Regions from separate parts of the Quadrisphaera setariae genome, predicted to be linked through region 1. Evidence: riboswitches for the same ligand, from Rfam matches in the RefSeq annotation. Region 1 holds a riboswitch; each other region holds the start of a gene.
The links. Region 1 has a riboswitch for S-adenosylmethionine ahead of FMM08_RS02690 (acyl-CoA dehydrogenase family protein). Riboswitches for the same ligand answer to the same signal wherever they lie in the genome.

Region 1 (9,741 bases):
CGGGGAGCACCGCGACCGCGAGGCCCAGCACGGCGGCCAGGTGGTCGATCGTCGTCGCCAGGTCGGCGCCGGCGGTGGCGAGGTCGCCCGCGGAGCCGCTGGCACCGTCGAGCGGGGCCGACAGCCGGTCGCCCACCAGCGGGACGCGCCCCGCGGCGTCGGCAGCCCCGCCCAGCTGGTCGCGCAGCCCCCCGGCCCCGCTCGACAGGGACCGCGCCGGGTCGGCGAGGGCGGCGACGGCGCCGTGGACCACCACGCCCGTGCCCGCGCAGACCACCGCCCAGACCAGGACGGCGACGTCGGCGGTCACCTGGCGGGCGCGTCGGGCGGTGCTGGCGGCGTACGGCTGGAGCGGCACCCCCCGATCCTGTTCCGGAGGTCCATGATCACGACTGGAAAGCGCTCGGGAAGTCCACGACCACGGCGAGGGGTCAGAGGTCGACCGAACCGCCGGTGCGCCAGTAGACGCCGTCGGCCCTGTCGAGGAAGCCCTCGTCGACGAGGTAGCGGCGCAGTGCGGCGACGTCGTCGTGGAAGGCCCGCAGGAGCGCGTTGACCTCCAGCTCGGGGTAGCGCTCCCCCGGCTCGAAGACCCTGGCGATGAGGTCGAGCACCACGAGGCGCTTCGCGCGCTTGACGGGGATGGAGGTCAGGCGCCCGTCGGCGTCCAGGAAGGCGCGCAGCACCTTCTCCCGAGCGGCCAGGGCCTGCTGCAGCGGTTCGCCGATGGCGCCGTCGGTGCTGCCGCTCGAGCTGCCGTGAGGTGCGGGGACCACGTCACCCAGGGTAGGAGCGACCGATACGGTGCGAGGTGTGCCCGGTTATGACGACGACCTGAGGCTCGCGCACGTCATCGCCGACGCCGTGGACAACCTCACCACCACCCGCTTCAAGGCCCGCGACCTCGTGGTCGACACGAAGCCCGACCTGACCCCCGTCACCGACGCCGACAGGGCGGCGGAGGAGATCGTCAGGTCGCAGCTGAGCCGCACCCGCAGCCGCGACGGCTTCGTGGGCGAGGAGAGCGGGGTCTCGAAGGGCTCCTCGGGGCGCCAGTGGGTGGTCGACCCGATCGACGGCACCAAGAACTTCGTGCGCGGAGTACCCGTGTGGGCCACGCTCATCGCCCTCCTCGACGACGGTGTGCCCGTGCTCGGCGTGGTGTCCGCCCCGGCGCTGAACCGGCGCTGGTGGGCGGCGCAGGGCACCGGCGCGTACACCGGGCCGCGGCTGAGCTCGGCGAAGCGGCTGCAGGTGTCCAGGGTCGCCGCCCTGTCGGACGCGAGCCTGTCGCACTCCGAGATCTGGGAGTGGGAGGAGGCGGGCCGGCTGGAGGGCTTCCTGGACCTCACCAAGAAGGTGTGGCGCACCCGCGGCTACGGCGACTTCTGGAGCTACGTCCTGGTGGCCGAGGGCGCCGCGGACATCGCCTGCGAGCCCGAGCTGGAGCTGTACGACATGGCCGCGCTCGTCCCGGTGGTGACCGAGGCGGGCGGCCGGTTCACGTCGCTGGCCGGTGAGGACGGTCCGCACGGCGGCAACGCGGTGGCCACCAACGGGCTGCTGCACGACGAGGTGCTGGGGCTGCTGCAGCGGCGCTGACGCTCGTCGTCGTCCTGAGTCCCCCGGGGACGGCCCAGGACGACGACGAGCGCGGTCAGCAGGTCACGTGTACCAGGTCGGCTCGGGCACCTCGTCGAGCAGCACGAAGCCCCCCACCTCCCGCTTCTTGTACGGCAGCGGGTCGTGGAGGCTGTGGGTGCGCAGGTTGCGCCAGTGCACGTCCAGCCCGACGGCGTTGGCGCTGGCCCGGGCTCCGGTCAGCTCGAACACCTTGGTGGCCACCTCCAGGCCGTCGTCGACGGTGCGGACCTTGGCGGCCGCGATGCGGACCGCCAGCTCACCGCGGCGACGCTCGGTGAGCCCCTCGCGCGGTGCGTGGAGCACCGCGCTCGCCTCGGCGCCCACGGCGTCGAGCAGGGCCTCGTCGGCCCACAGCTTCGTGGCGAGCTCGCCGTAGCCCTCCAGCACGTACCACTCCTGCGTGGCGGACTCCTTGTCGTCACCGCCGTACGGCCAGGCGCGGGTGGTGGTGCGGGTGTACTCCGCGGCCCGCTGCAGGGCACCCTGGGCGATGCCCAGGTAGAAGTTGGCGAAGACGACCTGGATGGTCGGCACGTTGAGCGTGTTGTACGTCAGCGGCTGGAACACCCCGTCGACGAACCCGGCCGCGGCCGCCCAGGGCACGCGGACCCCGTCGACCCGCACCGAGCCGCTCTCGGTGAGCCGCTGCCCGAGGTTGTCCCAGTCGTCGTTGAAGACGATGCCGGGCTGGTCGGTCGGCACGATCGCGAAGACGTGGGTGTCCGTGCCGTCGACGACGCCCTCGAGCACGGTGAGGTCGGAGACCACGCCACCGGTGGAGAACGACTTGCGGCCGTGGAAGACGAGCTCGTCGCCGTCCTCGGTGATGACGAGGTCGCCGTCGCGGGGGTTGACGGCTCCGCCGAAGAGCAGCTCCCCTGCCGTGTACAGCTGCTCGACCGCGGTGATCTGCTCCTCGGTGCCGACCAGCCTCGCCGCCCACGCCCACAGGTAGTGGTAGCCGAGGAGCTGCCCGATCGAGCCGTCGCCGCGGGCCACGGTCCGCACCACGCGCAGGGCGGTCTCCCAGCTCTGGGCGGCTCCGCCGTGCTCGGCCGGGCCGAGGAGGGTGACCAGGCCGGAGGCCTTGAGCAGGTCGACCTCCTCGCGGGGGTGCCCGCCGGCGCGGTCGCGCTCGACGGCGCCGCGGCGCAGCTGCGCGGCGACGTCCTCGGCGCGCAGGAGCCAGCCCGCGGCGTCGGAGGGGCGGGGTGACGTGCGCCAGTGCTCGGCGCCGGCGATGAGGTGGCCGACCGCGGGCCGGCCGCTGCGGACCGGGCCCGTGCCGGCGGTCGACGCGGTCGACGCGGTCGAGGTGGGCGCCGTGCGGGAGGACGTGCTGGACAGGGCGTCGTCGAGGAGGGTCATCGGGTGCTCCGGAGGTCGTCGGGGCGCACGCGGGGGCGCCGGGAGGGTGGTCGTCGGGGGGAGGGCTCGGTGGCGTCGTCAGGCGCGACAGCGCGTGGACGACGTCCGGCCCAGGTCGACGACGAGCCTGCGGGTGAGGACCTCGGACGTGCGGGGAGGAAGGCTCATGGGGAGCTCCTGTCTCGTCCCTCTGGGGGACCTCGCGCTGACAGGATCGCGGCTGCGTCCTGCCCGGTCTTCACCTGGAGCACCCCGCCGCGGAGGGGGGTTGCTGGACAGCGAGCCAGGGCTTGCCGCTGCCACTCATGACCGACGTCGATCACCGTAGGGACACCCGGCGGGGCGGGTCAAGCCCCTTCCGCCCTCCCTGCGGCCGCGCGTCCCCTACCCCTGCGTCACCGCGGTCCGGCGGCGGCGCACGAGCAGCAGGACGAGGGCGGCCGCCGCGAGCCCGCCCGCGAGCCCTGCCAGGGCGAGCACGGCGACGCGCAGCCCCGCGGAGTCGGCCAGGGCCCCGACCCCCACCACGGGCACGGAGATGGCGACGTAGAAGACGACGAACAGCGTGGAGACCACCTCCGCCCGGCGCTGCGGCGGTGCCGCCGCACCCACCTCGGCCACCCCGGCGCGGAAGCACGCGCCCTGCGCCGCACCGAGCACCGCGGTGGCGAGCAGGAGCAGCGGCAGCGAGACCAGCTCGAGGCTCGCCGCGAGCAGAGCGGTGCCCGCCAGGAGGGCGGCGCAGCCGGCGGGGAGCACGCTCGCGGGCGCCAGGCGCGCCGTGGCGACCTGGCCGCCCACCGAGGCCGCGAAGATGAGCGCTGCCACGGCTCCGGCGGCGAGCGGGGCGCTGACGTCCAGCAGCTGGCCCAGCACGCGCGGCTCCGCCGCGGAGTACAGCCCGAGGCAGGCGAACCCCGCGAAGCCGCTCACGGCCGCCGGCACGAACGCCGCCCGCGCCCGGCTCGGCACGGCCGGTCGCAGCGGGCGCCAGGCGGGGCGCTCCCCCACCGGTCCGCTGACGGTCTCGGGGACGACGACGAGCGCGGCCCCGGCCAGCGCCAGCAGCGCGAGGTGCACCGCGTAGGGCACCACCAGCGGGGCCCAGTCGAGCTGGGCCACGGCGCCGGCGAGCAGCGGCCCGGAGCCGAGCCCGCCGATGTTGGCGGCGGTGGCCACGAGGGAGGCGGCGCGGGCCGAGCGAGGGGGTGCCAGCTCGGAGACGAGCGCGGTCGCGGCACCGGTGAACAGGCCCGCGGACACCCCCGACAGCACCCGCCCGAGCAGCAGCCCCGGCACCGTCGGCGGCAGGAGGAAGACGACGGCGGACGCCGCGGCGAAGCCCAGGCCGACGGCCAGCACCGGGCGCCGGCCGAACCTGTCGCTGGCCTGCCCGGCGGCGACGAGCGCGGCGACCACGCCGAGGGCGTAGGCGGCGAAGACGGTGGTCTGCAGCAGGGCGGACAGCCCGAGGCGCTGCGTGTAGAGGCCGTAGAGCGGGGTCGGCAGCGTGGTGCCGAGCATCGTGGCCCAGAACGCGAACGCCGCTGCGGCCAGCCGCCAGCGCCAGGGGTGCTCACCGGACACGGGACCTCCCGGGACGGACCGGTACCGGGTTCCGCAGGTGAGGGAGCCCGAACAGCACGAAGGCCGCCGATCCAGAGGATCGGCGGCCTTCGTCAGGAGTAGCGGGGGCAGGATTTGAACCTGCGGCCTCTGGGTTATGAGCCCAGCGAGCTACCGAGCTGCTCCACCCCGCGTCGGTGAACAGAACATTACCCGACCCCTGGCGGAGAACCAAACGGGCCCCCTCGGCAGCTGCCGAGGGGGCCCGTTCGGGTGCACGCGGAGGTGCTCGACCGGCTCAGCCGGCGGGTGTCGCCGACGGCGAGGCGGTGGCGGCCGCCTCAGCGGCCACCGCCTTGTCGAGCGCCGCCTTGAGCTTCGCCTGCGCCTGCCCGTACGCGGCGAAGTCGCCGTTCTGCAAGGCGCGCTGCGCCTCGCCCTCGGCGGCCACGGCCTCCTGCAGCGCCGCGCGGACGCTCTCGGGCACTGGTGCCCCGGTGGCGCTGCTGCTCGGCGCCTGCGAGGGCGAGGTGCCCTGGCTCGGCGAGGCTCCCGGCGACCCCGAGGCACCCGGCGCGGGCTGGTCGCCCGAGCCCTGCCCGGCATCCGGACCGGTCACCCCGGAGTTGCCGCCGAAGACCTCGTCCAGCGCCTCGTCGAGGGTGGGGGCGAAGCCGATCTGGTCTCCGAAGGAGGTGATCACCCGGCGCAGCACCGGGTAGGACGTCTCTCCGGTGGAGCGGATGTAGACCGGCTGCACGTAGAGGAGGCCGTCACCGACGGGCAGCGTCAGCAGGTTGCCGTTGATGACCTCGGTGCCTCCCTGCCGCAGCAGGTTCAGCTCCTGGGAGATCTCGGTGTTGGAGTTGATGTCCGCCTGCACCTGGCCGGGACCCTCCACGGTGCCGTCGGTCGGCATCTGCAGGAGGCGGAGCTGCCCGTAACCGGGCTTCTTCTGCCCGTCCGTGGAGCCGGCGTCGGCGTCCACAGCGAGGAAGCCGGTGAGGATGTTGCGCCCCGCCTGTCCCTGCTGGCTCCGGGGGATGTAGGTCGAGGTCAGCGAGAACGCCTCCTCGCCCTGGCCGGGCATCTGCAGCGTCAGGTAGTACGGCGGCTGCGCTGCGGCCTCCGTGCCGCCGCCGGGGGCCGTCCCCTGGCGCGTCGGGTCGTCGGGGACGCGCCAGAAGTCCTGCTGGGAGAAGAACGAGCCCGGGTCGGTCACGTGGTAGCTGGACAGCACGGTGCGCTGGACCTTGAAGAGGTCCTCGGGGTAGCGCACGTGCGCCATGAGGTCGCCCGACATCTGCTGCAGCGGCTTCACGGCGTCGGGGAAGGCCTTCTGCCAGGCGCGCAGGACCGGGTCGGACTCGTCCCACGCGTACAGCTCCACGCTGCCGTCGTAGGCGTCCACCGTCGCCTTGACGGAGTTGCGCAGGTAGTTGACCTGGTTGGGGGGCAGGGCGGCGATGGTGCCGGTGGGGGTGGTGAGCGTGTCCTGCGTGGCGTCCTGCAGCACCTGCGGCTGGGAGTAGGGGTACTCCTCCGACGTGGTGTAGCCGTCGACGACCCACTTGATCCGGTCGCCGACGATCGTCGGGTACGGGTCGCCGTCGAGGGTGAGGAACGGCGCGACCTTCTGCACCCGCTCGCGGGGGTTGCGGTCGTAGAGGATCTGGCTCTGGGGGTTGATGGCGCTGGACAGGAGGATGTTGGCGTCGCGGAACTTGATCGCGTACAGCGCCCGCTCCACGATGTTGCCCACGCCGGGTCCGCCGCTCCCCTGGAACGTGTAGCGGGCCTCGCCGCTCTCGGTGGGGTAGTCGATCTCGTTGCCGTCGCCCGGCGCGGCCGCCGGGCCTCCGACGATGGAGTACTCCGGGCTGTACTCCCCGAAGTAGATGCGCGGCTCGTACTCCGGCAGCGAGCCGGTGCTGGGGATGCCGCCCTCGAGGTAGTCGGGCAGGCCGTTGGTGCCCTGCTGGTTGCCGGCTGCAGCCACGAGGCCGTACCCGTGCGTGTACTGGGTGCGGGTGTTGACCCACGACTGGTTGCCGACGTTGTTGAGGTTGAGCTCGCGCAGGGCCACCACGACGTCCTGGTCGCGACCCTCGATGGCGTACCGGTCGACGTCCAGCGGGCTGGCGAACTGGTAGAAGTTCCTGACCTGCTGGTTCTGGCCGAAGGTGGGGCTCACCACGGCGGGGTCCATGATGCGGATGCTCGCGGTGGTGCCGGCGTCCGCGGACAGCGCACCGGGGGCCGCCGTCTGCGCCGGGTCGTACTGGGTGACGTCGGTGCCGTCGAGGCCGAACGCCGCCCGCGTGGCCCGGATGTTGTCCTCGATGTACGGCGCCTCGACGCGGGCCTCGTTGGGCACCACCTGCACGCGCTGGACCACCGCCGGCACGATGCCCGCGGCCACCACGGCGACGACGACGAGCAGGCCCACGCCCGCAGCCGGGAAGCGCCAGCCGCCGCGCACGGCGGTGACGACGAAGAGGACCGCGCAGATGACCGCGGCGATCGCGAGGATGCCGCGAGCGGGCACCACCACGGCCACGTCGGTGTAGCTGGCGCCCGCGAAGCGGACGTGGGTGTTGGTGAGCGTGGAGTACCTGTCGAGCCAGTAGCTGACGGCCTGCAGGCCCACGAGCACCGCTGCGGTGGAGGCCAGTTGCACGCGGGCGGCCACCGTGGTGCGAGCACCGGGGCCGGACAGGCGCAGCGCGCCGTACAGGTACAGCGTGATGGCGCCGGCGATGCCCGCCAGCAGCACGACCGCCGTGAGCAGCCCGACGGCGAAGCGCACGAACGGGATGGTGAAGACGTACAGGCCGATGTCGTGGCCGAACACGGGGTCGACCTGGCCGAACGAGGTGCGGTTCCACCACAGCAGCACGGTCTCCCACCGGCTGGACGCGGCGGACCCGGCGAACAGGCCGAGCAGCAGCGGGAGCACCACGGTGAGCACGCGGCGCAGCGGCTCCAGGCCCTCGCGGTACCTGTCGAGGCTTGCGGCGGGCCCGGGCACGGGCGCGTAGACGGGCCGGTGCTTGTAGGCGAGCGTCATGCTCACCACCACGGCGGCGGCCATGAGCGCGCCGGCCACGACGAACAGGCCCACGCGCAGGGCCAGCTGGGTCAGGTAGACCCTGCTGAAGCCGAGCTGGTTGAACCAGAGGACCTCGGTGGCCACGGACGCGACCAGGCTGACGAGCAGCACCAGGACGGCGACGCCGACGAGCACGGGCACGAGAGGGCGGCGCCGCTGCGGGCCCCCCCGAGGCGTGCCGGGCGCGCCCGGTCGTGGTGGGCGGGGCGGTGGCGACGTCACCGGGCTCTTCCTCCATCAAGCCCGTCAGACCTGCGACGGGCGGCTCGGGGCGGGGTCCGATCGTCGCACGGCCACCTGGCCCCCTCCGCCGCAGAGGCCCGTCCTCGCATCACAGGAGGGTCACGGCTCGCTGAGAACGGCTCTCGGGGTCGCTGGGAGGTGCTCGGTGCTGCGGACGCCGGGGAGTCAGGAGCAGCCGGGCAGGTCCTGGCCCTGCCCCTTCCCGAGCTCCTCCACCGCACGCCGAGCGTCCGCGAGCGTGGACACCGCCACCACCCGCAGCCCGTCCGGGACGTGCCCGGTCACCTCGCCGCAGTTCGCCTGCGGGGCGAGGAAGACCTCCGCGCCGGCGGCGCGCGCCCCGAGCAGCTTCTGCCGGATCCCGCCGATGGCGCCGACGGTCCCGGCGGAGTCGATGGTGCCCGTGCCCGCGAACCGCTTCCCGCCGGTCATGTCTCCCGGGGTCAGCAGGTCCACGACGCCGAGGGCGAACACCATGCCGGCGCTGGGCCCGCCGATCTGGTCGACGGCGATCTTCACGTCCACGGGCGGCTCGGCGCGCTCGCGCACCAGCACGCCCAGGACGGGCGAGCCGTCCTGCCCCGCCCCCACCGGGACCGCGACGTCCACCGCCCTCCCGTCGCGCTCCACGCGCACGTCGGCGTCCTTCCCGACCCCCACCGCCCTCACGGCGTCGCGCAGCACCGCGGCGTCGGTGACGGCGCCGCCGTCGACGGCGGTGACGACGTCGCCGTCGCGCAGCTTCCCGGCCGCCCCGGAGCTGTCGACGACGTCGGTGACGACCACCTGCACGGGCACGTCGTAGCCGAGCTCGGTGAGCGCCGCGACGGTCGCCGACTGCTGGGAGTCGGTGAACGCCGCGGCGTTGCTCTCGTCGACCTGCTGCTCCGTGGCCCCGGGCGGGAACAGCGCGGCCTCCGGCAGCACGGCGCTGTCGTCGTCGAGCCAGGCGGCCACCTGGCCGCCCAGGTCGAGGGAGCGGCCCGGGCCGCCGCGGACGCTGACGGTGGTGAGGTCGAGCGAGCCCGTGGTCGGGTAGGTCTGCGCGCCGGTGATGGTGATCAGGCGCTGGTCGCCCTCGCCGGACAGGACGTCGCGCACGGGCCCGGGGCCCTCCACGGCGAACGGCACCGGCAGCAGGGCGACCACCGAGACCAGGGCGACGGACGCGGCGCCGCAGACCAGCGCGGCGACCGCACGCGCCGACGCGCGCACCTGCGCCCGCGTCGCCGGGGGCAGGTCGTCCGCGTCGTCCGGCTCGGCGCCGCGCTCCTCGGCCGGCTCCTCGACCGGCTCCTCCGGACGCGGCTCGCTCACCGGCGGATCACCGCCCCCGCCGCGACCGCGCCTGGCGCAGCACCGCGGCCGTGGCGACCACCGCCACGGCGGCTCCCGCGGCACCGGCGGCGCCCAGGGCGGCCTCGCGCGGCAGCCGGGGACCGCCCGCCGCGCTGCGGCGGCCCGAGCGGCGCTCGGCGACGCCCTCCAGCAGCACGGCCAGGCACTCCTCGTTGGTGCGCGCCGGGCGCCACCCCGCCGCGCGCAGCCGCTCCGACGACACCGCCCACGGGTGCACCACGTACGCGAGGTCACCGGCGGGCGTCGGCAGCAGGCCCAGCCGCGCCAGCCGCTCCGCCGTCGCGTGCGCCAGCCGCGCCGGCAGCTCCACCGAGCGCAGCCCGGAGGACCTCTCCAGCGCCTCGTGCGGCAGCACCCCCTCGGCGCCGGCGCCCAGCGCCCCGCTCAACCCCTCGGCCAGCACGACGGCGACGGCGTCGGCGAGGTCGTCGACGTGGCAGAACTGCCAC
Region 2 (9,741 bases), on a different contig from region 1:
CCTGGAGGAGGCCGCCGCGGCCGCGCTGGCAGGCGGTCCCGCCGCGACCCGCCTGCGGGCCGAGGCCCTGCGGCAGCGAGCGCTGGCCGACCCGGCGGGCGCGCCCGCTCTGGCCGCACCCCTGGAGGACGCCGCACGCGCGCTGTGCGCGGTGGACGCCGCGCGCAGCAGCGAGCTCTTCGCCCTGGCCGCCGAGCACCACCGCGAGGTGCCGGCCCGCGCCGCAGCTGCGAGCCGTGCAGCCGAGCTCGCGCTCGCGTGCGGGCGTCACGACCGGGCCCGGCTGCTCGCGGAGCGCGCCGCCGCGCTCACGGACGGTGCCGGTGCGGCGGCGGCTGCGGTGACCTCGCGCTGGAGCGCACTGACGGCGCTCGCCCGCGGTGACCGCGACGCCGCGGCCCTCCACCTCGAGCATCACCTCGGTCGGCAGGTGGGCGCACCGGGCGTCGATCAGGAGCTGCTGGCCACCGCTGCAGCGCTCGTGATGGTGGCCGGGCGGCGCACCGGCGGATGCCGCGCGCTGGAAGCCGCCGCATCGGCGACGCCCGCGCTCGCCGGCCCGCTGCGCTCCCTGGCGCGCCTGGCGCTCCCCTGGCACCTCGCCGTGCCGGACGAGCAGCGGCACTCCCTCGACGACGCGCTCGCCGCGCTGGCCGGGGCCGGCCTCCCGGTGCTCCGACTCGCGGCCGACGCCGGCCGGCTCCTGGGCCGCAGCGACGAGGTCGCCGCTGCGTGCCGGTCCTCGCTGCCCGCGTGGCCCACCACCGGTCCGGCCGCCGTGGACGTGCACCTGGCGCTGGCCGCGTGCGCACTGGACACCGGGGACCTGACCGAGGTGCGCGCCCACGTGCAGGACGCTCGCGCCGCACTGCGCCACGCGCCGCAGGCGGAGGCCGCGGTCCTGCAGGCGGAGCAGCTCGTCGCCTGCCTGGGCAGCACCCGGGTGCCGGACGCGGCGTGGGAGGACGCCAGCGACCTGCCGCCCACCACCGAGCGGGCCGGCGCGGTCTGGTGCCGCGCCCACCGCCACCGCCTGCGTGGAGACCTGGCGTCCGCTGCCGCTGAGCTGCTGCCGCTGTGGCCCGCCGACGAGGCTCCCGCTGACGCCGGCGCCCTCCTCAACGCCCTCCCGACCGTCCACGCCCTGAGCGGCTCCGGCGCTGCGCCCGAGGTGCTCGAGCGCACCGTCCGGCAGGTCACCGCCTGGGCGGAGGGCAGCGGCGCCCCGCTGGCGGTCTCGACCGCGCTGGTGTGCCGCGCCGTGCTCGTGCAGGACCCCCACGCGCAGCAGCAGCTGCTCCGGGAGGCCGTCGAGCGGGGCGGGGACGGCCCGGCCGGAGCGGCCCCGCGCCTGGCGCTCGGCATGCTCCTGCGCAGAGCGCGCCAGGCTGTGGCGGCGCGTGAGCCGCTCGGCGCCGCGCTGCGGGTCTTCGAGCGGCACGGGCTGGCGGCCTTCGCCGAGCTGGCCCGCCGGGAGCTCGACGCCACCGCGCCGCTGCGCCCGGCGCGGCCCATGGGCTCCTCGGTGCTGACCGGCCAGGAGCGCACTGTCGCGACGCTGGCCGCCGAGGGCCTGTCCAACGCCGGTATCGCGCAGAGCCTCGGCATCAGCGCGCGCACCGTGGCCCACCACCTGCAGCACGTCTACGCCAAGCTGGGCGTGTCCGGGCGCCAGGAGCTCGGGCCCCGGCTGGAGGAGCGGTGAGCCGCGCCTCAGCCGAGGTCGCCGGCCTCGCGGGCCCGGGAGGCGGCCTCTCCGCTGCTGCGGACGCCGTACTTGCGGCGCGCTGCCGCCAGGTGCTGCACCACGGTCCCCGGCGCCACGCCGAGCGCCTCGGCGATGCCCGCCGTCGACGACCCCCGCTCCACCAGGAGCAGCACGTCGCGTTCGCGAGGGGTCAGCACCACCTGCACCTCGCGGGACCTCTGGGCGTCGTCCTCGAGCCGCTGCAGCTCCTCCTCGGACAGCAGCACGGCCCGGGAGCCGCTGCTGGTGCAGAAGACCACGCGCACCTCGCCGTCCGCCACGGCGTCGAGCAGCTGGAGCCAGTGGTGGGCGGAGGCGGTGACCTCCTGCCTCGGGTGAGCGGGCATGGGGACGTCCTGTCCGGCGCGTCGGCGGAGGTGCGGGCAGGGTGGCCACCCTACGCGGCGCGTGCCCTCAGGGCCCGTCTCGCGCGCCGCGTCGGCCGGTGGGAGGCACCGGCGTGGTGACCACCGGGCCGGGTGAGCGGGGTGGAGGGGACGGTCTGCACGACCCCCGGCCCCGCGGCAGGGCCGCTCGGGCGGCCCGCGCGCTGCGCGCGGCGGCGCCGAAGGGGCGGCCCCCGCACGACCTCGTCGACCGCCTCGCGGTGGTCGTGACGCAGGCGCTGGGGGTCCAGGGCGCCAGCGTCAGCGCCCTCTTCGCGCCCGGGATGTCCGTGCCGGTGGGCGTCAGCGACCCCCTGGCGGCCCGCGCCGAACAGCTCCAGTTCACCGCGGGGGAGGGCCCCTGCTGGGAGGCCTACCTCACCGGCACGACCGTCGTCGCCGACCTGGCCGACGCGGCTGCGTCGCAGCGCCGATGGCCCGCCTACGCGCGTGCCCTCCGGCACGAGACCGGGTACCAGCTGGTGGTGGCCCTGCCCGTCACGCTCGCGTCGGGCCTGGTCGTCGCCCTCAGCACCTACGAGGCGGACCGCTCGGGCGGCGCCTGGTGGCTGGACGCCGTGCGCGTGGGGTCCGCACTGGGCGAGGTGCTGGACGAGGCGTCCCCGCCGGCCTCGGAGGGCGGGGCCGTGTGGCTCGACTCCTCCACCACCGCCCGGCGCAGCACGGTGTGGACGGCGGAGGCGGTGCTCATCGACAACGCGCCCTTCCTCGACCACGACCGCGCCCTCGACGCCCTGCGCACCTACAGCCTGAGCGAGGGCACGACCGTCGACGACACGGCCGCCGCCCTCGTCGAGGGCCGCCTCACCACGCGCGAGGTCCTCGGCCGCTGACGCGCCGCCCTGGGGGCCGGGGTGGTCATCACGAACCGGTCACGGTGGCCGGTCTGGGTTTGACGCTGGCTGGACGCGGTTCGTACCGTCCTCCTCAGGTCACGAGTGACAGCGCGAAGCCCTGGCTGGCTGTCCGGCAACCCTCCTCCGCGGCGGGGTGCTCCAGGTGACGACCCGGCCGTGCGACCCCGCACGGCAAGAGCGGACCACCTCCGAGGAGACGCCATGACGCCGCCTTCGCTGCGCCGAGGCGCCTGAACGGTGCCACTCCGCCGCGCCCGCCCGCGGCACCCACCTCACGCACGACCCCCCAGGAGAGCCATGTCCAGCACCGATCCCAGCGCCAGCCCCGTCCTGCCCCCCAAGCCGAAGCGCAAGACCCCGGTGGCCGCGATCGCCGTGGCCGCGGTGGTGCTCCTCGCGGTGGTCGGGGTCGGCGCGTGGGTGCTGGGCAGCCGCAGCGGGGGCGGCGACGACACCGCCGCCAGCAGCACCGCCTCCAGCCAGGGCTACCGGTCCGAGGTGAAGATCGGCGTCGCCGACAGCTCGCTGCCCTACTGGAAGACCTACACCGAGCTCGCCAAGAGCCAGCTGGGCGTCACGGTCGACCTCGTCAACTTCTCCGACTACAGCCTGCCCAACCCGGCGCTGAGCCAGGGCGAGGTCGACCTCAACCAGTTCCAGCACATCCAGTACCTGGCCAACTACGACGCCACCGCGAACGACACGATCCAGCCCATCGGCTCGACCGCCGTCTACCCGCTGCCGCTGTACTCGACCACCGTCAAGGACGTCGCGTCGCTGCCCGCTGACGCCGTGGTCGCCATCCCCAACGACGCCATCAACGAGGCCCGTGCGCTCCTGCTGCTGCAGCAGGCCGGGCTGGTGCAGCTGAAGGGCGGCGGGACGGCGTTCTCGAAGACCGCCGACATCACCAGCTCGAAGGTGAAGGTCACCCCGGTCGCGGCCGACCAGACCGCCGGCGCCCTGCAGAGCGGCTCCGCCGTGGCCGCCGTGGTCAACAACAACTTCGCCACCAAGGCCGGGCTCACCGAGCAGCAGATCATCGTCGCCGACGACCCGGCCGCGGCTGCCGCCGCGCCCTACGTCAACATCTTCGCCGCCCGCAAGGCCGACGTCGGTGACAAGACCTACCTCGCCCTCGCGAAGCTCTGGCACGACCCGGCGGTGCAGGCGGTCTTCACGAAGGACTACCCCAGCGCCGTCGTCGTGGACCGCCCGGCCGCCGACCTGCAGGCCGACCTCGCGAAGGTCGAGCAGGACGCGAAGGCCGCGAAGGCCGCCGGCTGACCGTGGCGGCCACGTCCCCCGCGTCGCCAGCACCCGCGGGCCCGCGGCGCACCGGTGACGTCCTCGTCGAGCTCGAGGACGTCACCAAGCGCTTCGAGCGCGGCGGCTCCACCGTCACCGCGGTCGACGGCGTCAGCCTGTCCGTCGCCCGCGGTGAGGTGCTCGCCGTCATCGGCTACTCCGGTGCCGGCAAGTCCACGCTGGTCCGGCTCGTCAACGCCCTCGAGCAGCCCACCTCGGGCAGCGTCCGGGTGGCGGGCCAGGACCTCACCCGCCTCGGTGAGAAGGAGCTGCGCGCCGCCCGGGCGGGCATCGGGATGATCTTCCAGCAGTTCAACCTGCTGAGCTCGCGCACCGTGGCCGGCAACGTCGCGTACCCGCTGAAGGTGGCCGGGGTCGGGAAGGCCGAGCGCGAGAAGCGCACCGCCGAGCTCCTCGACTTCGTCGGGCTCCTGGACCGCGCGCACGCGCATCCCGAGCAGCTCTCCGGCGGGCAGAAGCAGCGCGTGGGCATCGCGCGGGCGCTGGCCACCAACCCGCCGCTGCTCCTGGCCGACGAGGCCACCAGCGCCCTCGACCCGGAGACCACCGAGGAGGTGCTCACCCTGCTGCGGCGGGTGAACACCGAGCTGGGCGTGACCGTCGTGCTCATCACGCACGAGATGGAGGCCGTGCGCCGCGTGGCCGACCGGGTGGCCGTCATGGAGGGCGGCCGCGTGGTGGAGGTGGGGGACGTCTACGACGTCTTCACCGCCCCCCAGACGCCGGCCGCGCAGCGCTTCGTGCGCTCCGCCACCCACGACCGGCCCTCCCCCGAGGCCCTCGCGCGGCTGCGCGAGCACCACCCCGGCCGCCTCGTGACCGTGCGCATCACCGACCGCCCGCGCCTCCAGCAGGTGGTCGACGGCGCCTTCCGCGACGCCGGCGTGAGCGCCGAGCTGGTCTACGGCGGGGTCGGCGAGGTGCGCGAGCGCCGCGCCGGCTCCCTCACCTACGAGCTGACCGGTGACGACGCCGCGGTGCAGCGGGCCCTGGCCGGCCTGCGCGCCGCCGACGTCGTCGTCGACGAGGAGGACTGAGGTGGACTTCTTCGCGGGCTTCCTCGACAGCACCGACGTCTACGTCAGGGCGATCGGGCAGACGCTGCTCATCGTCAGCGTCGCCATGGTCGTGTCGGGGGTCGTCGGGCTGGTGCTCGGGGTGGCGCTCTACGCCACCCGTCCGGGCAACCTGTTCAGCAACCGCCTGGTCTTCGGCGTCATCGGGCTGCTGGTCAACATCATCAGGCCCATCCCGTTCGTCATCTTCCTGCTGGCCGTGGGCCCCCTGCAGCGGCTCGTCATCGGCACGACGCTGGGCACGAACGCGGTGACCTTCGCGATCGCGCTGGCCGCGGGCTTCGCGGTCGCCCGCATCGTCGAGCAGTCCCTCGTGGGCGTGGACCCGGGCGTCGTGGAGGCGGCGCGGTCCATGGGCGCCTCGCGCAGCGCGATCCTCTTCGGGGTCGTCGTCCGCGAGGGCCTCGGGCCGCTGGTGCTGGGCTACACGTTCATCTTCGTGGGGATCGTCGACATGTCGGCGCAGGCCGGCCTGGTCGGCGGCGGCGGTCTCGGCGACTACGCCATCCAGTACGGCTCGCAGCAGTACGACTGGGGCGTCGTCTACGCCGCGCTGGTGGCGATCGTCGCGATCGTCGTCATCGGCCAGTTCCTCGGCAACCGGCTGGCGCGCGCCGTCATGCGGCGCTGAGAGCACGCGCCTCCCGCGAGCGTCGCCTACCCTCTGATGCGGCCGCCCGAGCACGCTGACGGCCCGCCTCGAGAGCGGAGACCTGTGGACGGGCGAGCGGTGTCCACTCAAGACCTGCCGGCGGTGCGGAGCGCCCTGGCCACCACGACGTACCCGCCGGAGGTGGCCTCGGTGCGGGCTGCCCGGCGCTTCGTGGTGGCGGTCCTGTCCTCCAGCGGGCTCGCGCCGCTCGCCGACGACGCCGGCCTGGTGGTCTCCGAGCTCGCGGCGAACGCCGTGCTGCACGCCAGGAGCCCCTTCGACGTCCTCGTCCACCGGCTCGAGGTGGGTGTGCGCGTCAGCGTGCGCGACGCCTCGCCGACGATGCCCGTGCTGGTGGCCCCCAGCGCCTCCGCGATGAGCGGCCGGGGCCTCGCGCTGGTCGAGCGGCTCGTGGCGCGGTGGGGGGCGGGACCCTCGCGCGGGGCCGGGAAGAGCGTGTGGTTCGAGATCGACGAGGAGCCGGCGGGCGAGCCCGTCCCCGACGTGGCCGACCTCAGCGTCGAGGAGCTCCTCGCCGCGTGGAGCGACGACGCGGACTCCGACGACGACGACGGCCGCCTCCTGGTGGTCCCCGCGCCGCCTGCGGGACCGACCACCGAGGTGGTGCTGCCCGCCCTGGTGGCCGCCGACCTCCTCGCCGCGAAGGAGCACATGGACGACCTGCTGCGGGAGCTGCAGCTGGTGCTGCTCGCGCAGGACGCAGGAACCGGTGCCGCCGACGCGCAGCTGGGCGGGCTCACCGCCGCACGCCGCCTCGACGAGACCGCCCGCGCCTTCGACGACGTGCGCCGCCAGGTCCGTCACCAGGTGAGCCGCGCCGTGGCGGCCGGCCAGGAGCGGGTGGCCCTCGTGCTGCAGCTGCCCGAGGGGACGGCTGAGCGGGCCACCGCCTACCGGGACGCCGTGGCGGCCGCGGAGCACCTGCCCGAGCTCCACGGTGCGCTGCTCAGCGCTTCCGCCACCCCCGCCCACCACCGCGCGGTGCGCCGGGCCTACCTCGACGAGGTCATCGCTGCGACGCGCGGCTGAGACGTCCACCGCCGGCCAGCCCGGTCGGCAGGACCGCCGGGGGCGCAGGCCGGCGCTGTGGGCCGAGGCGCTGCTCGTGGTGGCGTTCCTGCTCGCCTACGAGTCGGTCCAGCGCCTCGCCGGCGACGACGTCGCGGCGGCCTTCTCCCACGCCCGCACGCTGCTGGGGCTGGAGCAGGCGGTGGGACTGGCGCCCGAGCAGGCGCTCGACACGGCGACGGCGGCGTCACCGCTGCTGTCGCTGCTCTCGTCGGCCTGGTACTCGGCGCTGCACTACACGGTCACGCCCGTGGTGCTCGGGCTCGCCTACTGGCGGCTGCCGGAGCGCTACCGCGCGGTCCGCAACGCCTTCTTCGCCACCACCGCCGCCGCCCTGCTCGGGTACTTCCTCCTGCCCACCGCGCCCCCGCGGCTCCTGCCCGGGTACGCGGACGTGGTCTCCGAGACGGCGGGGTCGGGGTGGTGGTCGGCAGCGCCGCCCATCGGCACCAGCGGCGTGGACCAGCTGGCGGCGATGCCGTCGATGCACGTGGGGTGGGCCCTGTGGAGCGCCCTGGTGCTGTCCCTCGTGGTGCGGCGGCGGCGGTGGCTGCGGTGCGCGGTGCTGCTCTACCCCGTGGTGACCGCGGTGGTGGTGGTGGCCACCGGGAACCACTGGCTGCTCGACGTGGTGGCGGGTGCCGGTCTCACCGCGCTCGCCTGGGCCGCGCTCGTGGTGCGCCAGCCCGCCCGGGAGGCCGCCGGCGCGGACCGCCGCGACCTCGTCTCCGAACCCGGCTGACGGCCACCCCGCTCGTCGTCGTCCCCAGCTCGCCCCGCCCCTGCCCGCGCCTCTCTTCGCGCACTTTCCGCGGCAGGTGCGGGAAAAGGCCCCTCCCTTGTCGCACTTGCCGCGGAAAGTGCGACAAGGCGGAGGAAGGGAGGGGCCGGAGACCCGGGCGGAGCCGCTGGTGCGTCAGGCGGTCAGGCGCCGGCGCTGTCGAAGGCCTCCACCGGCGGGCACGAGCAGACCAGGTTGCGGTCCCCGAAGCTGCCGTCGATGCGGCCCACCGGAGGCCAGTACTTGTCCGGGTCGGGGCCGGCGGGGAACGCCGCCAGCTGCGCGCTGTACGGCAGCTCGCCGGACAGCGCGCGCTCGGCGGTGTGAGGCGCCCCGCGCAGCGGAGAGGCGGCCAGCTCCCACTCGCCGTCGGCCACCCGCTGCGCCTCCGCACGGATGGCCAGCATCGCCTCGACGAACCTGTCGACCTCGGGCAGGTCCTCGCTCTCGGTAGGCTCCACCATGAGCGTGCCCGCCACGGGGAAGCTCGTGGTGGGGGCGTGGAAGCCGTAGTCGATGAGCCGCTTGGCGACGTCGTCCACCGTCACGCCGGTGGCCTTGGTGAGCGGGCGCAGGTCGAGGATGCACTCGTGGGCCACGAGCCCGCCGTCGCCGGTGTAGAGCACCGGGTAGGCCTCGCGCAGCCGGGCGGCCACGTAGTTGGCCGACAGCACCGCGGTGGCCGTGGCCCGCGCCAGGCCCGCTCCGCCCATGAGCCGCAGGTAGGCGTAGGAGATGGGCAGGATGCCCGCCGAACCGTGCGGTGCGGCGGCGATGGCGCCGGTGCCGCCGGGCGCGGTGCGGCGCGCCGGGTCCGGGTGCGCGGCGTGGGTGGGCAGGTGCGGCGCCAGGTGCGCGCGCACCGCCACCGGTCCGACGCCCGGGCCGCCGCCGCCGTGCGGGATGCAGAACGTCTTGTGCAGGTTGAGGTGGGAGACGTCGCCGCCGAACTCCCCGGGCTTGGCGTACCCGAGCAGGGCGTTGAAGTTGGCGCCGTCCACGTACACCTGACCGCCCGCGGCGTGCACCAGCTCGCACACCCGGGTGATGCCGGGCTCGTAGACGCCGTGGGTGGACGGGTAGGTCACCATGATCGCGGCCAGGTCGTCGCGGTGGGCCTCGCACTTCGCGCGCAGGTCGTCGAGGTCCACGGAGCCGTCCGGTGCGGAGGCGACCACCACCACGCGCATCCCCGCCATCACCGCGGAGGCGGCGTTGGTGCCGTGGGCGGAGCTGGGGATGAGGCAGACGTCGCGCTGCTCCTCGCCGCGGGCGCGGTGGTAGCCGCGGATGGCCACCAGACCGGCCAGCTCGCCCTGGGAGCCGGCGTTCGGCTGGACGGAGACGTCGTCGTACCCGGTGACCTCGGCCAGCCACGCCTCGAGGCGCTCCACCAGCAGGCGGTAGCCCTCGGCGTCCTCCGCGGGCGCGAAGGGGTGCAGGTCGGCGAAGCCGGGAAGGCTGATCGGCTCCATCTCGGCGGTGGCGTTGAGCTTCATCGTGCAGGAGCCCAGCGGGATCATGCCGCGGTCGAGGGCGTAGTCGCGGCGCGAGAGGCGGTGCAGGTAGCGCAGCAGCGCCGTCTCGGAGCGGTGCTGGTGGAACACCGGGTGCTCCAGGTAGGGCGTGGTGCGCAGCAGGTCTCGCGGGAGCGCGTCGGGGGTGCGGACGTCGAGGTCGGCCAGGGCCCGCTCGTCGACCGCGCCCGCGGTCTGGCCGTCCAGGCCGAAGGCGCCCAGCACCCGGCCGACCACCTCCAGGTCGGTGCGCTCGGAGCAGGAGGCGCCCACGTGGTCGGCGTCG
Region 3 (9,741 bases), on a different contig from region 1:
TGCGACCTCGGTGAGGTAGGCGCGGACCACGTCGACGGGGTGGCGCTGGTCGTAGCCGTGGCCGGTCTCCACGTGCTCGACGCGTCCACTGGCCGCGGCGTCGGGGTGCAGGTCGGGCAGGGCGTGCACCGAGCCGACCAGCCGCTCCGCGCAGGTGGCCCGGACGAGCTCGGCGACGGGGTCGGGGTGCCAGTGCGGTTCGCTGAGCTCGAGCCCGGACCAGATGCGCAGGCCCGGGAACGCCTCGCGGCAGCGCTCCACCTCCTCCAGGTACGCCTCCACCTGCAGGGCGTCGCCCAGGAAGGCGCCGTGGTCGTCGACGTGACCGCTGTAGCGCTCGGGCAGCGGCTGGCCGTGGAGGTTCCACCGCGTGAGGTCGACGTGCTCGGTGAACGCCAGCGCCGGCACCCCGACCTCCACGGCGCGGGCGCACGTCGCGCGCATGTCACCGGCAGGGGCGTCCCAGGAGAACTGGCTGTGGACGTGGCCGTCGGCGGGCAGCACCCTGCGACGCTAGCGCCGTGCGCGGTGGTGGGCAGGGGCGGCAGCCGGAGGACCCGTCGAGCGTCGACGAGCGCCTGGGGGTGCTTCCGGGCTTCCCCGGCTCGGCCGACCTCGGCGGGCTGCCCCTCGCAGGCGGTGGGAGCACGGCGCTGCGGCGCGTCATCAGGTCCGCCGTGCCGATCGCCCTGCCGATCGCCCTGCCGATCGCCCTGCCGATCGCCGTGGCGGACGCCTCGCCCGACGCGGTGGCCGGCGAGCTGCCGGACGAGCTGCGGCGGTCCGCGGAGCGCTTCGGGGTGAGGGCCGTCGTCGACCTGCGCTCTGACGCGGAGGCGCGCCTGCTGCCCCATCCTCTCGCTGACCTGCCCGGGTACCGGTTGCTCCCGCTGATCGACGTGGCCGCAGAGCCCCAGCGCGACGTGACCTCCGAGGCCACGTTCGGCGACCTGTACGCCCGCAGCCTGGGGCGCAACCGCAGGACGCTGGTCGAGGTCTTCCGCGCGCTCGCGGCCCACGCGCGGGCCGCAGCTGCCGGGCCTGGCGCTGGCGCTGTGCTCGTGTGCTGCGCCGCGGGTCGCGACCGGACGGGCATGGTGGCCGCGCTGCTGCTCGACCTCGCGGGTGCCGAGCGGGGGGCCGTCGTCGACGACTACCACCGCGCCGGCAGCGGCTCGCCCGTCGTCGACCCCCCGACGGCTCCCACGCCGCACCGGAGAGGGGGGCCCGACGTCGAGGCGATGCTCGACCACGTGCACGCCCGCTGGGGCGGCCCGGCGGACTACCTGCGCTGGCTCGGCCTGGACGACGAGGAGGTCGTGACCCTCCGGTCTCTGCTGCGTCCAGAGGGCGCGGCGTGAGCGAGAGCCTGTCATCGCGCGGCGCGCTGCACCACGTCGAGCTGTGGGTGCCCGACCTGGCGCGGGCGCTGCCGCGGTGGTCCTGGCTGCTCGGTGAGCTCGGCTACGAGCTCTTCCAGGCGTGGGAGGGAGGCGCGAGCTTCCGGCTGGGCGCGACCTACCTGGTGCTGGAGCAGTCCCCGGCGGTGACCGCTGACCGCCACGAGCGTCTGCGCCCGGGGTTGAACCACCTCGCGTTCCACGCCGGCACGCGCGAGCAGCTCGACGCGGTGGTGGCTGCCTGCGCCGACCACGGGTGGAGGCTGCTGTTCGCCGACCGGCACCCCTTCGCCGGGGGTCCCGAACACTGCGCGGCCTACCTCGAGGACGACGACGGCTACGAGGTCGAGCTGGTCGCTGAACCGCCCCTCGGGCCGGTCTCCGGGTCGGGCGCCGGAGCCTGACCGGGGCGGTGCGCCCGCCAGAAGGTGTCGACCCCCGCGGCCGCGCGCGCCCGGATGCGCTCGGCCGGAGGCGGCGGCTCGCCCAGCATGCCGCGGTCGAGGTCGGCGCCCATCACGAGGAAGGCGAACTGCTCGGCTGCCAGCTCCGGGCTGGCCACCGCCAGCCGACCCCGCTCGGTGAGCGCGGCGAACGTGCTGGCCAGGGCGACGAGCACGGCCTCAGGCGCACGACGCCGGTAGTCCGCGAGCAGGTCGGGGAACCGCTCGCCCTCGCGCGCCAGCAGCCGGCGCAGCGGCACCACCGGACCGGCGAGCACCGTCAGCGCCAGCTCCTCCGCGACCCGCCCCAGCCCCGCGCGGAGGTCGCGGGCCCCAGCCAGCTCGTGGACGTGTGCGAGCAGCTCACCGGTGAAGCGCTCGGCGGTGTCGATCGAGCGCTCCAGCGCGGCGCGGAACAGCGAGGCCTTGTCGGCGTAGAGGTTGAAGACCGTCCGCTTGGCCAGGCCCGCCTCCGCCGCGACCTGCTCGACGGTGGACGCGTCGTAGCCGTGCGCGAGGAAGCACGCGGTCGCGGCCGTCAGCACGCGCTGGCGCGAACGCGCAGCGCGCGGATCCTCGCCGCGCGCCTCGTCGTCGTCGTGAGTCTCGGCGGACGCCACGATCGCTCCCTCCGGGTGAGGTCCTGGGACGAGGGTCCCGTCGGGGCTACCGTACGACCAGCGGTGTTGCACCGATCGGTGCAACAGGAGGGGGTGGGGGTCGTGGCGAAGGACGAGCTCGACACGTCGGCGGCGGTGACCCGCAGCCTGCTGGGCTGGGGTGTGGTCGCGGGGCCGTTCTACGTGGTGGTCGGCCTGGTGCTGGCGCTGACCAGGCCCGGGTTCGAGCTGTCGCACCACGCGCTGTCGCTGCTGGTGCTCGGTGAGCACGGATGGCTCCAGCGCACCAACCTCGTGCTGACCGGGCTCATGGTGCTGGCCGCGGCGGCAGGCGCGGCGCGCGCTCTGCGCGACGGCCGCGGGCTGGCCATCGCGACGGCGACGGCGGTCTACGGCCTGGCGCTGCTCGCGAGCGCCGCCGCCCTGCCCGACCCGGCGGCGGGGTTCCCGCCCGGCTCGGCGACCGCGTCGACGTCGGCGATCAGCACGCACGGACTGCTGCACATCGTCTTCGGGGCTCTCGGGTTCCTCGCGCTCGCGCTGGGAGCGTTCGCGGAAGGGCGCTGGCGCGCATCGCTGGGGGAGCGCGGAGCCGCTGGGCGCGCGCGGATGCTGGGGGCCGTGGTGCTGGTCGGGTTCCTCGCCGGGGCGGCTCTGGCGCAGCAGGCGGTCGGGACGCTGCTGCTGTGGGTGGCCGTGCTCGCCGGCTTCACGTGGCTGGCGCTGGCGAGCGCGCGGCTGTACGCGCAGGTGCCGCACCCGCTGTACGCCCGGCGCTCCGCCGCTGCCGCCGGCTGAGGCCGCTGGCCGAGTTCGCTGACCGCGGCGGGCGGCGGGTGAACGTCACCTGATCTTGGCGATCGATCGGCTCGTCACGCCCCCAGGGCCGGCCGATCGCCAAGATCTGCACCATCCGGGCGGAGCACAGCGCGGCGGGTGGCTGGCGCCGGCGGGTCAGGCGTCCCAGCGGACGGGCGTCGTGGTGCCGCTGACCCAGTCGGCGCGCATGAGGCCGTGACCGATGCCGTCGAACAGACGGCCGCCCTCGCCGGGCCAGGCGGACCGGTAGTGCGACTCCTTGACGAAGCCGCACCGCTGCAGCACCGCGCGCATGACCGCGTTGTCGATGCGGGTGTTCGCCTCGATGCGCTGCAGCTGGGGGTCGCGGTCGGACAGGTGCTGGCTGAGCCAGCGCACTGCCGCTGTGCCGAGCCCCCGCCTGCGGTGGGACTCGTCGATGCGGAGGTCGAACAGCGGTGTGCCGTCGTCGACGTCGTCGAACCGGACCAGGCCCGCGCGCTCGCCGTCGGCCAGGAGCCAGTGGGCGTGGGTGTGGGGTCCGACCCAGGAGCCGTCGGCTGCACTGGCGAGCGCCTGCTCGCGCGTCCAGCGCTCGCGGACGTGGAACGGCCAGGCCTGCCGGGTGAGGAAGTCGGCGAGGTGCTCGGCGTCAGCGGACAGGTCGAGCGGAGCGGTGGAGAGCGTCATGCGCGTCGCTCGTCTCCAGGCTGGGCCGACCGCCCCGCGGTGAGTGACGCGCTGCGGGCCGTGACCGGGACCGCCGGCGCGGCTGCAGCCGGCGGCTCAGGACGAGGCGGGCGCGAGGCGCCGACGAGCGCCCCTGGATCGTCAGGGCCGCTGCTCTCCGCCTTCTGCACGCCGCGTCCCACCGGTCGAGCATCGTCAGCATCGCGGTCCGGCGTCCACCCGTTTCTGCCCGGCCAGCGGTCAGGCTGGCGTGAGGTTCCGCCGGGGGAGGGGGCTCGAGTAGACGACGCTCGTGGTGATGCCGCCGAGCGTCGCCAGCTTGCCGGTGATGCGCTCCAGGTCGCGCATGCTGCGCGCGAGCACCTTGAGGATGAAGCAGTCATCGCCGGTGACGTGGTGCGCCTCCACCACCTCGGGCAGCACGGCGAGCAGGTCGTGGAACGGCTTGTAGTTGCCGCTCGGGTACGCCAGCCGCACGAACGCCTGCACGGCGTAGCCGAGCGCCTCCGGGGCGACCACCGCTGTGTACCCGGTGATGACGCCGAGGTCGGTCAGCCGCCGCAGCCTGTCCGCGGTCGCGCTGGGGGAGAGGTTCACCGCGCGGGCGAGGTCGGCGACGCTCATCCGCCCGTCCCGCTGGAGGGCCTCCACGACACCCCTGTCGACGGTGTCCAGCACGATCTGCGGGTTCGACGGCACGAGCGGCAGGATGCCAGCCGATCCACGGCTGATCCGCCCCGTCGCCGTGGAACGCCCCTGTCCAGCGCAGCGCCGCGCCGGTTCCATGGACGTCATGAACGGTCTCACCACCTCAGCCACCGCAGCGATCTCCGCCGTCGGCTTCTTCGCCACCCGCCTCGCCCACCAGACCGACCCGGCCGACCTGGCGCACGCGCGCGCCACGGGCGCAGCGCCGCTCGTCCTCGACGTCCGCTCCGCCGCCGGGTGGGCGCAGGGCCGCATCCCCGGCGCCGTGCACATCCCCCTCGCCGAGCTCACCGAGCGCATCGGCGAGCACGCCCCCGACCTCGACGCCGACGTCGTCGTCTACTGCTGGGGACCCGGCTGCAACGGCAGCACCCGCGCCGGCCTCGCCCTGGCGCTCGCGGGCTACGGCTGCGTGAAGGAGCTCGTCGGGGGCTACGAGTACTGGGTCCGCGAGGGCTTCGCCGTCGTCAGCGACGCCGGTCGCAGCCGCCAGGTGCCCGACCCGCTCACCGCGCCCGCCGGGTGATCGGCAGGATGGGCGGGTGGTGCGCGAGCTGACCTACGAGCACGTCGGTGCCACCCGCCCTGCCGACGCCGACTGGCCGCCCGCCGCGGTCCCGGCCGGCTACCGCCGCCACGAGTCCACCGTGCTCATCGGTCAGGACGACGACGGCGAGGACGCCGTCTGGCGCGCAGCTTCCGCCGCCGTGCTCGCCTGGGGCGTCAAGACGCGCAGCGGCTTCACCGTCCACCCGCCCTCAGGCCCGGGCGGTGTCCGCGATGGCGAGGAGCTGTGGCTGCACGCCGCGCTGGGAGCTCGCGCCGCCACGGTCACCGTGCGCGAGCCGGTGCGCGTGGTCGCCGTCGTCGACACCGACGACCGCCGCGGCTTCGCCTACGGCACGCTGCGCGGCCATCCCGTCAGCGGTGAGGAGGCGTTCGTCGTCCACCGAGACCCCGAGGGCCGGGTGCACCTGACCCTGCGCTCCCTGACCCGCCCGGCGCCGGGCGGTCCGTGGCGCCTCGTGTTCCCTGCGCTGCTGGTCGCCCAGCGCGTCTACCGCCGGCGCTACCAGCAGGCCCTGGTCAGCCTGCGCTGAGGCACCCGTCGCGCAGCACCGGCACGCGGTCGCTGGTGTCGGGCTCGGCGGCCACGAGCACGTCGCCCCGGTGCCCGGCGGCCACCAGCTCGGCGCCGCTGGAGCACTCGAGGAGGGCGCTCCCGACGTCGTCCTGAGTCGCTGAGGAGGCAGCGCGTGCGGCGCGGGCCTCCTGCGACAGCCCGGTCCACCCCAGCGCCACCAGCCGGTCGACCACGGCGCCAGCGCCCCACACGTCCTCGACCGCCGGCCGCAGGCTCCCGTCGGGCCAGCGCTCCCCGGCGGCGACCACCGCCACGCTCGCGCTGTCGACTCCGCCCGCCAGGTCGGTCAGCCAGCGCGCCACCGCTGCGGCGTTCCGCAGGCACGCCGCCACCACCACCGGTGCTCGACCGGCCAGCTCCGCGCACAGGCGCGAGCCGTTCGGGGAGGGCAGCACCAGCCGCTGCGGCGATGCAGCGCGCAGCGACACCGGCGACAGGCTCACCCCTCCCGCAGCCCGCGCGCGAGAGCGCCCGACGGCGAGCACCGCGTCGTGCTGGAGCGCCAGCGCGGTGGCGCGCTCGTCGTCGTCCCACGGGCAGGGCCACACCCGGCCGCCGCCGTCCAGCACCACGCTGACCGCCGTCGTGAAGGACAGGACGTCGACGACGACGACCGCGGCGACGTCCTCGGCGATGGCCAGCGCCCCGGTCACCCCCTGCTCGAACCGGATCCTGGCGCTGCCCTGGCGATGGGCTGCCGGCACCGTCAGGCGAGCGCCGCCCTGGCAGCGGCTGCCTGGCCGACGCCCGGCCCGTGGACGAGGGCCTCGGCGAGCGTCGCGTGCAGGGAGACGACGCGGTTGACGCCGGTGATGGTCAGCAGCCGGACGGCCTGCTCGCTCGCGCCGACCAGGGCGAGGCGCCCGCCCAGCGCCAGCGTCCGGCGCAGGGTGTTGAGCAGCGCGCCGAGCCCAGCGGAGTCGATGAACTCCACCGAGGCGAGGTCGACCACCACGTCCGAGGCGCCGCCGGTGCCGTCGGCGGGCAGCGCGAGGTCGGTGGCCGAGCGCAGGCGGTGGATCGAGGCGATGTCGAGGTCGCCGACCAGCGTCATGACGCGCAGCGGCAGCGCCGATCCGGCACGGGAGTGGTCTTCCACGGCGACGCGCAGGCCACCGGTCCGCAGGGGGCGGTTACCGGACGCGCCGGCAGCTGAGCAGCTCATGGACGACCCATCGAGGAGGGCGCGTCGAAGACCGCGGGCGCGCGAGACCGAGGTGCGGGAAGCTCCGGAGCCGTCCGCCTGGGGCGGACGGTGCTGGAGATCACCCAACGTAGCCCTGTGGCTGCGGAGGATCAAGGCTGCGGAGGACGCACAGGGCAGACAGGACGCACCGCACCTAGCCTCGACGCATGGACCTGGGACTGAGCGGACGCGTGGTGCTCGTGGTCGGGGGCACCGGGCTCGTCGGGAGCGCCGTGGTGCAGCGGCTGCGCGAGGAGGGGGCGACCGCCGTGGTCGCCTCCCGCTCGACGACCCCTGACGAGCACGGAACGAGCCTGCGGCTCGACGCCCGCGACGACGCCTCCGCGGCCGCCGCCGTCGACGCGGTGCTCGCCCACCACGGACGCCTCGACGGCCTCGTGGTGGCCGCGGCGCCCAGCGCGCGCACGCTCGACGCCTCCCGCAACGACGACCCGGCCCAGGTGCTGGAGGCGTTCGACGCGAAGGCCGTCGTCTTCCTGCGGCTCGTCAACGCCGTCCTGCCGGCGATGGAGGGGGCCGGCTACGGGCGGGTGGTCGGCATCAGCGGCCAGAACGCCTTCCTCACCGGTAACACCACCGGCGCGGTGCGCAACGCGGCGCTGGTCGTGATCGCCAAGAACCTCGCTGACGCAGTGGCCGGCAGCGGAGTCACGGTCAACACGGTGAGCCCCGGAACCGTCACCCCGACGCCGGCCGCGGAGGTGCAGCCGGGACGGGGCGGGGAGTCGAGCCCCGACGAGATCGCCGACCTGGTGACGTTCCTGCTGTCGCCGAGGGCGCGAGCGATCTCGGGGGAGTCGATCGCCACCGGGCACCGCGTTCGCGGCGTCGTCTCCTGCTGACCCGCACCGTCAGGACGACGACGGGCGTCACGGCGGCAGGGCCGGTCCTCGCCGCGGCGGAGTCGAGGGTCACGACGGATCCGGTCCTGGCCCTCGACTCCGCCAGCGTGGAGAGCGGAGGTGGCACCGCCGAACTGCCAGCGGTCGGCCTGTTGACGCATCTGCCGTGAGCCGTCAGGCTTGGCCCCGCACCACCTGAACCACCAGCTCCACGTGTTCCACAGGTCATGAGCGTCAGCGACAAGCCCTGGCTAGCTGACCGGCAACCCTCGCTCTGCGGCGGGGTGCCCCAGGTGACGACCCGACCGGACCCGCACCACGCGGTCTCCGGTAAGCGCGAGGCCCCTCCTCGGGGCAGAAGACGAGGTGTCGCGATGTCCTCCCTGCACCTGGCGCTCGCCCTCGGCGGCGACCGCCCCAGCTCCCCGGCCACCTGGGCGCACCTCGTGCGCGAGGCGGAGGTCGGCCTGCTCGACCTCGTCACCCTCGACGTGCCCCCGAGCACCGTGACCGCTGCAGACGCCGCGGCGCAGGACGCCGACGGCCTCGACGCCGTCCGCGCGGCCACCCGCCTGGCCGCTACGACGCGGTCCATCGGCCTCGTGCCCACCGTGAACGTCGGGCGCACCGACCCCGGTCAGATCGCCCGCGCCCTCGACGCCCTCGACCGCGCCAGCGGCGGCCGCGCCGGGGTGCACCTGCAGGTGCCCGTGCCCGCCGACGAGCAGGGCTGGGTCACCGCCGTCCGCCGCCGCTCCGCGGCCACCCACCCGGGCGCCGGGCCGCTGGTCGCGCTGCCCGGCCGGCCCGGCCGTGGCAGGCACACGCTCCCCGGCCGTGCTGACCTGGCCTTCGTCACCCCGCGTGACGTCGCCGCCGCCCAGCGCCTCGCCGCGGCAGCGCGCAGCGCCGAGCAGGCGCCGCGGCACCTGCTCGCCGACGTCGTCGTCGTCCTCGACCACCACGAGGAGCACGCGCTCGAGCGCGCAGCGCACGCCGCCCACCAGGCCGCCCCGAGCACCGCACCCGACGGCGCGCAGGTGTTCGCCGGGACCCCCGCGCAGCTGGCCGACCTGGCCCTCGACCTCCACGGCGCCGGGCTGGCCGGCCTGCGGCTGCACCCCGCCGACCCCGCCCGCGACCTGCGGGGCATCACGCGCGGCCTGGTGCCCGAGCTGCAGCGCCGCGGCGCCTTCCGCCGGGCCTACCGCGGCACCGACCTGCGCGAGCGCCTCTCAGACCAGCGCCCGGCCGACCAGGACCTCGCCGCGCAGCACCGCACCGCCGCCTGAGCGGCCGTCGAGCCATCTGTCCACTGCTGGAACACCCGACAGAGAACGAGGAGACCGCACCATGCCGCTGCACCCGAAGGGTTCCGTCCTGACCTTCGAGCTCCACGGTGAGGGGGAGGGCGTCCTGCAGGAGGTCGCCATCACCGGCGGGCCGCACGTGGTCCGCGCCGAGGGCCACCCCGCGTTCGGGGGCACCGACAGCGCCCCCAGCCCGCTCGACCTCGTGCTCGCCGGCTACGTCTCCTGCAACCAGGTGACCTCGAAGATCGTGGCGCTGGGCCAGGGCGTCGAGCTGGGCGAGTTCCACGGCCGGGTCGACGCCGAGCTCGACAACTCCGTGCTCGTCTTCGGCGCCGAGGGCAACCCCTCCTTCTCGAAGGTGACGCTCACCGTGGAGCTGGAGACCGACCTCGACGACGCCGCCTTCGAGGCCTTCGTCGCCGAGGTCAGCCGCCGCTGCCCGGTGACGCAGCTGCTGCAGCGCGCCGGCACCGAGGTGGTCAACCGCTGGACGAACAAGGTCCGCGTCGCCGCCTGACCTGCGACGTCCCACGTCCGAGCGGGCCGGGGGAGCCCCTGGCACCCCCGGCCCGCCCG

Region 2: another riboswitch for S-adenosylmethionine. It lies ahead of FMM08_RS11735 (MetQ/NlpA family ABC transporter substrate-binding protein); the one in region 1 lies ahead of FMM08_RS02690 (acyl-CoA dehydrogenase family protein).
Region 3: another riboswitch for S-adenosylmethionine. It lies ahead of FMM08_RS07370 (LLM class oxidoreductase); the one in region 1 lies ahead of FMM08_RS02690 (acyl-CoA dehydrogenase family protein).

The regions. Positions count from the first base shown of each region.
Region 1 is NZ_VKAC01000001.1:602,536-612,276, reverse strand. It holds gene FMM08_RS02705 (hypothetical protein) at 1-358, opposite strand, end outside; gene FMM08_RS02700 (DUF2087 domain-containing protein) at 432-776, opposite strand; gene hisN (histidinol-phosphatase) at 814-1,602, shown strand; gene FMM08_RS02690 (acyl-CoA dehydrogenase family protein) at 1,666-3,012, opposite strand; SAM riboswitch class IV at 3,210-3,323, opposite strand; gene FMM08_RS02685 (MFS transporter) at 3,397-4,599, opposite strand; tRNA gene FMM08_RS02680 (tRNA-Met) at 4,699-4,772, opposite strand; gene FMM08_RS02675 (UPF0182 family membrane protein) at 4,877-7,831, opposite strand; gene FMM08_RS02670 (YlbL family protein) at 8,099-9,250, opposite strand; gene FMM08_RS02665 (NAD-dependent epimerase/dehydratase family protein) at 9,258-9,741, opposite strand, start outside.
Region 2 is NZ_VKAC01000006.1:235,364-245,104, forward strand. It holds gene FMM08_RS11720 (helix-turn-helix transcriptional regulator) at 1-1,705, shown strand, start outside; gene FMM08_RS11725 (response regulator transcription factor) at 1,714-2,094, opposite strand; gene FMM08_RS11730 (hypothetical protein) at 2,193-2,987, shown strand; SAM riboswitch class IV at 3,085-3,195, shown strand; gene FMM08_RS11735 (MetQ/NlpA family ABC transporter substrate-binding protein) at 3,309-4,298, shown strand; gene FMM08_RS11740 (methionine ABC transporter ATP-binding protein) at 4,301-5,377, shown strand; gene FMM08_RS11745 (methionine ABC transporter permease) at 5,379-6,047, shown strand; gene FMM08_RS11750 (ATP-binding protein) at 6,147-7,118, shown strand; gene FMM08_RS11755 (phosphatase PAP2 family protein) at 7,195-7,899, shown strand; gene gcvP (aminomethyl-transferring glycine dehydrogenase) at 8,082-9,741, opposite strand, start outside.
Region 3 is NZ_VKAC01000004.1:21,093-30,833, forward strand. It holds gene FMM08_RS07310 (PHP domain-containing protein) at 1-504, opposite strand, end outside; gene FMM08_RS07315 (tyrosine-protein phosphatase) at 522-1,361, shown strand; gene FMM08_RS07320 (VOC family protein) at 1,358-1,804, shown strand; gene FMM08_RS07325 (TetR/AcrR family transcriptional regulator) at 1,738-2,463, opposite strand; gene FMM08_RS07330 (DUF998 domain-containing protein) at 2,566-3,261, shown strand; gene FMM08_RS07335 (GNAT family N-acetyltransferase) at 3,418-3,951, opposite strand; gene FMM08_RS07340 (Lrp/AsnC family transcriptional regulator) at 4,192-4,650, opposite strand; gene FMM08_RS07345 (rhodanese-like domain-containing protein) at 4,745-5,185, shown strand; gene FMM08_RS07350 (DUF1990 domain-containing protein) at 5,205-5,759, shown strand; gene FMM08_RS07355 (2-phosphosulfolactate phosphatase) at 5,746-6,456, opposite strand; gene FMM08_RS07360 (STAS domain-containing protein) at 6,510-6,968, opposite strand; gene FMM08_RS07365 (SDR family NAD(P)-dependent oxidoreductase) at 7,157-7,852, shown strand; SAM riboswitch class IV at 8,076-8,195, shown strand; gene FMM08_RS07370 (LLM class oxidoreductase) at 8,227-9,144, shown strand; gene FMM08_RS07375 (OsmC family protein) at 9,206-9,682, shown strand.